Regions from separate parts of the Lacticaseibacillus jixiensis genome, predicted to be linked through region 1. Evidence: riboswitches for the same ligand, from Rfam matches in the RefSeq annotation. Region 1 holds a riboswitch; the other holds the start of a gene.

Region 1 (3,396 bases):
CCATGCCCGTGGCCAACAATGATGCCGTCTTTGATCGCCGCTTCTACATAGGCTTTGCCGGTGCGAATGGCGCCTGCCAAGTCGCGCCCTTTGGCCAATTCGGCGGTGATGCAAGCCGACAAGGTGTCGCCGGTGCCATGCGTGCGGATCGTGTCAACGCGCTTGGCCGGCATCCAGAAGTCTTCGCCGCTGGCCAACAAAACATAGTCGCTAGCTGAGTCGCTGTCTTCAAGGTGGCCGCCTTTGATGATGACGTTCTGCGCGCCAGTGGCCAGGATGCGCCGCCCTGCTTCTTTCATATCATCAGTGGTGGTGATCGTCATGTTAGCCAGCTTCTGGGCTTCAGGTAAATTCGGTGTCGCCAAAGTCGCCAATGGTAATAATTCGTCGCGGACCACGGCAATGGCATCTTCGCTTAACAGCGACGCACCACCTTTGGCGATCATCACCGGATCGACTGTCAGCGGGCCGAAGTCGTAACGCTTAAGGTTGCGAACGACTGCGCGCACCGTGGGCACGTCAGCAAGCATCCCGGTTTTGCAAGCGCGGATGGCCAGATCTGCGGCCAAGCTGGCAAATTGCGCATCGATCATTGCTTCTGGCAAAGCCAGCGAATCTTGCACGCCGAGGGTATTTTGCGCAGTGATCGCCACCAACACCGTGGTGGCAAAAACGTGCCGCGATTGAATCGTCTTGAGGTCAGCTTGCATGCCGGCCCCGCCGCCGGAATCGGAACCGGCGATCGATAATGCTTGAGGAAATTGGTCCATGTTGTTCTCCTTATTGGGTTTCGTCGAGCACCGCTAAGTGCGCTTTGCTCTGCTCTGGTTTCTCGTCGAGCTGCACAGCCCAACGCGGGTGCATTTAGCTACGCCATCGTACTCGGGACAAAGTACATCCCAAGCACGATGGCTAGGCTAACTGACCCGCTAAGTTCGGGCTGTTCCGCTCTGGTTTCTAGGCACGGCGAGCGGCTTCGTAGCGGGTCAGTGTGTTGAGTTTCTCAACATCTAATGTCGCCAAAGTATCCAACAGCTGGGCCGCAAAAGTCCCGCCTTGCGTCGCTTCCAACTTTGCTGCAGTCTGTTCGCCAGCAACCCCAAGCGTTGCGGCACCCATTAAAGCAGCGGCAAAGTAGTCATCGGTCAAGCCTGCGTACGCGCCGATGATGCTCGACAACAAGTCGCCTGAACCCACCACCGCTGGCAACAACGGTGTTTCGTTATATACCGTCGCCAAATTATTGCCGCTGGCGATCGCGTCGATTTTGCCGGAAACCACCACGGTGCAACCGTACTTCTGCGCGCAATGTTGCGCCAATTCAGCCGGTGCCGCAGCAGCATCCCCGGCGTCAATGCCCTTCGCGTTGGCTTCAATGCCTGCCAAAAACGCGATTTCGCCTGCATTGCCGCGAATCACACTGATCGGGTAATCTTCCAGCAACTTTTTTGCCGCTTCGGCGCGATAACTGGTCGCGCCAACAGCCACCGGATCAAGCACGATCGGCTTGGCATGGGCTTTGGCCGCGTCGGCCAAGGCCAACACCAGCGGCATGTCGGTGTGGTTGATGGTGCCGATATTGATCACTAGCGCGTTGGCCGCAGTCATCAACTGATCCGCTTCTTCCTCAGCCAACGTCATGATCGGCGATGCACCCAAGGCATTCAAGCCATTGGCAACAAAGTTGGGTGTGACAAAATTGGCGTAGTTGACCACCAACGGATGGGTCGTTTGCAATTGGGCTAACAATTCAGTATTCATAAAACATTCCTCCTTGAGATAACGTTGTTGTGACTGGGCTTCGTCGAGCTGTGCAAAGCAACGCGGCAGTGATATAAGCCGTGACGCCGCCAAGGCAAAGAACGCCTTTGCGTCATCCCATCTTATATCAGCCGCTAAATGCGCTTTGCTTCGCTCTGGTTTCTTCGTCGAGCTGCGCAGCCCAACGCGGCGTGATATAAGTCGTGACGTCAATTGGGCCAAAACCGCCCAACTGCCATCCCGCCTTATATCCACCGCTAAGTTCGGGCTGCTTCACTCTGGTTTCTTCGTCGAGCTGCGTGGCGCAATGCGGGTACATTTAGCTACGCCATCGTACTCGGCTAAGTGCGCGCCACTTCGCTCTGGGCACAAAAAATAGCGCCGCAGGATTTGCGACGCTACTGAAAAAAAACAGTTCACGACACTTCCCTACGCAAGTCCTAACTTACAGGTTCCAAGGGACCAAGCAGTGTATGCTTATCTCGGCCGCTACTGGCGGCGCCCCTAGTGTTCAATTAATTATTTAATTGGCTTTAGGATAACACAGTTGTACTGGAAGCGCCATCTAGATTCTTCGGCGAACTCTCCCAAAGAAATCACAATCCTGATCCAAATACTGGAGAACAGGCGTTGCGCAGGCGCACGAGGAAGGCGTCGGTCAGGCCGTGAAACGGGTGACATCAAGTGAGACTCGCGCCTTTTGCGAGGCTTACTCGATGTCACCCGCGGCAACTTTTGAGCTTTGTAAGGCGAGCCGCAGGCGAGTGCAAAGCTCAAAAGTTAGGCGTAAAACACGCGTACTTTGCGTGGTTGAAGCCGGCCGCACCGCCTGCGCCGACGCCTTCCTCGTGCGCCGGAGCAATGCCTGTCCGGTTCTACCCGATTGCTGAGCAACCGTGGTACACTATGCGCAGAAACTACCGGAAAGGGGCCGCGCACATGGCCACGATGATCGATTATCTTCACGAATATGGCACTGCCACTTTTGCCGAAGCGCCGCTAAGCGTGGTTGATGCAGCGATTTTGGCGCAACTAGCGTATTGTGCCTTTACGCCGCACACCAGCGGACGCCTGGGCTCATTAACGCCGCAAGCACAGGCTCGCTTGGTGCAAGGCACCTGGCAAGAAGCAGGCAATCGGCAACTGTTGGCCGCAGCAGCGGCATCCCCGCGCTATCGCAATGTGCAGTGGTTGGCGCCAGTGGCACGTTTGGACGCGGATCGCCAACAAGAATTCTCGGCGGTGACTTTTGCCCTGGCGCCGCAGTTGTATTACGTGAGTTATCGCGGCACCCGCGCCAGCTTCGTCGACTGGAAAGAAGACTTCAACATGACGTTCCTGGCGGCGATCCCGTCGCAACAAGCAGCTTTGGCGTATTTTGCCACAGTTTATACGCAACACCCTGGCACTTACTACCTCGGCGGCCATTCCAAAGGTGGGACGCTGGCCGCCTATGCTTACGTGAACGCCGAACCCGCCTTGCAAAAAAATGTCCTATACGTCTACAACTTCGATGGGCCCGGATTGCGCCAGCTTCACCACGACCCCAAGCTGCTCAAGCTGGTGCCGGAAGCTTCGGTGGTCGGGATGATCTTGGAGCCTGGGCAAGATTTTGGCGTGGTGACCAGCAACGCC
Region 2 (3,396 bases), on a different contig from region 1:
TTCTGACATCAGCCGGTATTTTTGTACGCAAAAATCAGACATCGGTATTGCCTAGGGCACCGCACCTGCTGAATCCCACCGATCTGCCCACGTTCACATCGTAAAGGAGAACACCATGTTATCTGCAAACAACGCTCTAATGACCACCTTGAATGACATCCGCGAGGTCTGGGGTATTTTGTTTCACCCAGACCACCTAGGTAAAGCGGCTCAAGTTCAAGCATTCATGTATATCATCAAAAGTACGCTATTTGATATCGTGGCGATTTATGTCATCATGTGCGAAATTCTCGCCTTCATCCGGCTCTACACGCATATTCACAATAACCGCCAAGCCCAATCGCAAACCAATGTTGCCAGAAAGTCTCGGTTATCCAATCGATATCTGGCTTGGCTATTAATGCGGACCAAGGAATATTTCACACCTTTAAGCGCATTCTTTCTCATCGGACGTTGGAAACTGTTCATTATCCCACTGGTACTGGGCCTGATTCCTTTACTCAACTATCTGATTGTTTTTGTTGGAACAATGGTGGTTTTGTTTCCAGCGATCGTATTGTACTTCGCTGCATTTGCGATATTGTTATGGCGCCTCAGTATGTTCCTCGCCAAATATGTCACCATCATTGCAAGATTCATCTTCTCGATTCTTGACCACTTCAGTCTGCATGTCACAACTGGCACATCATACGGCCCCACAGCGCACAAAGGCGGCGACTTGGGCACCTACAAAGATTCTAGCGGACGTACCCGTGTCGTTAATTCAGACGGTTACGCTCGGGATTTCGGTGGTAATAAAGTCGGTAAACTGGGCTCCAACGGCAAAGTCAAGGATCTCAGATCCAAGGACAACAGTCGGCATCTATGGTGATCCTGAAGCTCGATTCATACAGTAACCGGCTAAACACTTACCTCACAAGGAGATCATCGCATTGAAAAAGCTAACCGCCTTTACCATTATTGCCATGACCACACTCTTACTGTCTGCTTGCGGCAACAATTCGTCAGCAAAAGACTCAAACAGTTCCAAAGACAAATCGGCCTCTGTCTCCCGCGCAAAAGCTGAATCAGCTTCAAAGCAAAAAGCCTCATCTGAATCCAAAGCCAAAGCTGTCTCAGAAGCTGCGGCAAGTTCCAAAGCAAAGGCCGACGCCGAATCCCGAGCTGCTGCATCCAGCGCTGCGGCAAGTTCAAGTGCCGCTGCCTCTAGTACTCAAGCAACGATCAAGCCGCTAACAAGTCGTGATTTCGAAACTGTCGAAACCATCATTTGGGAAGCAGATAAAACCTTCGACGAGAGTCAAATTGCGGATCAAAAATTGGTAAACAACACAATGGGCGTTCAAAGCGATGGCTCATTCGTGATTGATACATATGGTGGGGCTAAGGGGCTCAACGTGTATACCGTTATCCCTAAGTCTGGAAACCAATACGAAGTCGTTGCTCAATATGGCTCGATGCAAACTCAAGATTCACTGGCATCATGGGATAAAATCACGAAAACCGTAACAGATATCTATCGATAATCCGGTTGCAGCTCTCGGATTTGCTGATCACAAGTTTAGTTCATGCGATTGCATAACTGTTTGCATTTTGTCTTGTCACCTGTTACACTCGAACCAATTGAATACGTGTATCTGGGGTGCTGTACAAGGCTGAGATTATACCCATCGAACCTGATCCAGGTAATGCTGGCGTAGGTAGATCACATCTGCACGTGACGTGCGGTGTTTTCTTGTATCTTCAGTGTGCCTCCAGTTACTCGATTCAGAGAAAGTGGAGGTTTTTTTGTATGGGAAAATCAAATGTACAGCGTCTGGCAATTCTGGCGATGATGATCGCCTTAGACGTCGTGTTGTCGCCACTGTTTCGTATCGAAGGCATGGCGCCAATGTCCAGCGTGATGAATGTCTTGGCTGCGGCAATCATGGGGCCGCTGTATGCGACGTTAATGGCTTTGATCTGCGGCATCATCCGCATGGGCTTGATGGGCATCCCCCCATTGGCCTTGACTGGGGCGGTGTTTGGCGCGGTATTGGCCAGTTGGGGTTATCGCTTAGCCAAGCACAATTGGGGGGCTGCGATCGGTGAAATCATCGGCACCGGCTTGATCGGGTCGCTGGCATCATTTCCCGTGATGGTTTGGTTCACCGGCAGTACCCAAGCCTTGTATTGGTTTGTCTACACGCCGCGGTTTTTTGGCGGGTCGATTTCCGGATCGATCATCGGCTTAGTCGTGTTGTATCAACTTGACCGCTTAGGGATGACGGCAAAGCTGCAGCGGATCTTCAAAGGAGTCGTCCATGCCAAAGTCACTGATTGAACAATTTCCAGCCGTCTTCAAGCAATCGTTGCCGTTTACCACGCCCCCATTGGTGCAGTGTTTGACCAACGAGATCTCTGTGGAAATCGTTGCCAATGCCTTATTAGCCGTTAATGCCAAACCGGTCATGGCCGATGATCCTCGTGAATTGGCTGATTTTATGGCCCAAAGCGATGCCGTGTTGTTAAACTTAGGACACTTATCGGCTGCTCGCGAAGCCAGCATTCGCTTGGCCAGCACCACTGCAAAAGCACACCGGCAACCAGTTGTAATCGATTTGGTCGGCATCGGCGCCAGCTCCATTCGCGCTGCCTTAGGCCAACAGTTATTAGCCGATGCCCCCACTGTTGTCAAAGGCAACTTAGGCGAAATGCGACATCTGGTCGGTTTGCCCAGTCGTGCACGCGGTGTCGACAATCATCAAGCTGACAGCGCAGCATTGGCACTAACAGAACTGGCCGATCACCTGCGTGCGTTCAGCAAACGTTATCCGCATACGATTTTCTTGGCGACTGGACCAACTGATCTGGTGGTTTCTGCGACATACGCTTGGCGCCTTGACAATGGCGTTTCGCAACTCGACCGCTTCACTGGTACCGGCGACATTGTCGGGGCTTTAATCGCCGCTAATTTAGGCAATGGCATCGAGTCGTTTGCGGCCACCTGCTTGGCGGTCAGTTACTTCAACTGTTGCGGCGAAGCGGCGCAGGCCATGGCACTGCAAGCCGGGCTGGCCACGTTTCGTTTGCATGTTATCGACCAGCTGTCATTATTAGGCTGCAACTCGGATTGGACAGCTAATATCAAAGGAGCATCCCTATGAATCCAAGTAATCTGAAATTATATCTGGTGACGAATCGCTATCAAGATTCCACTGCTGATTTTCTGGCTAAGGTTGAAGCTGCTTGTGCCAATGGCGTGACCATGGTCCAGCTGCGGGAGAAAAACCTGAGCTCGCGAGCCTACTATGCCTTGGCCTTGCAAGTCAAGGCCATCACGGATCGCTACCAGCTGCCGTTGATCATCGATGATCGCGTTGATGTCTGCTTGGCTGTTGATGCCGCCGGGGTCCA

Evidence for each region. A riboswitch is a leader RNA that binds a small molecule or an ion and turns the genes downstream of it on or off. The one in region 1 is predicted to bind thiamine pyrophosphate.
Region 2: it holds a riboswitch for thiamine pyrophosphate, as region 1 does, so the genes downstream of both, thiW (energy coupling factor transporter S component ThiW) here and thiM (hydroxyethylthiazole kinase) in region 1, are expected to answer to the same signal.

The regions. Positions count from the first base shown of each region.
Region 1 is NZ_BAAFPR010000003.1:193,763-197,158, reverse strand. Features, by position in the region: gene thiD (bifunctional hydroxymethylpyrimidine kinase/phosphomethylpyrimidine kinase) at 1-770, opposite strand, end outside; gene thiM (hydroxyethylthiazole kinase) at 958-1,761, opposite strand; TPP riboswitch at 2,171-2,277, opposite strand; gene ACGG90_RS03275 (Mbeg1-like protein) at 2,701-3,396, shown strand, end outside.
Region 2 is NZ_BAAFPR010000018.1:45,890-49,285, forward strand. Features, by position in the region: gene ACGG90_RS10945 (hypothetical protein) at 116-871, shown strand; gene ACGG90_RS10950 (hypothetical protein) at 933-1,526, shown strand; TPP riboswitch at 1,629-1,720, shown strand; gene thiW (energy coupling factor transporter S component ThiW) at 1,793-2,323, shown strand; gene ACGG90_RS10960 (hydroxyethylthiazole kinase) at 2,304-3,146, shown strand; gene thiE (thiamine phosphate synthase) at 3,143-3,396, shown strand, end outside.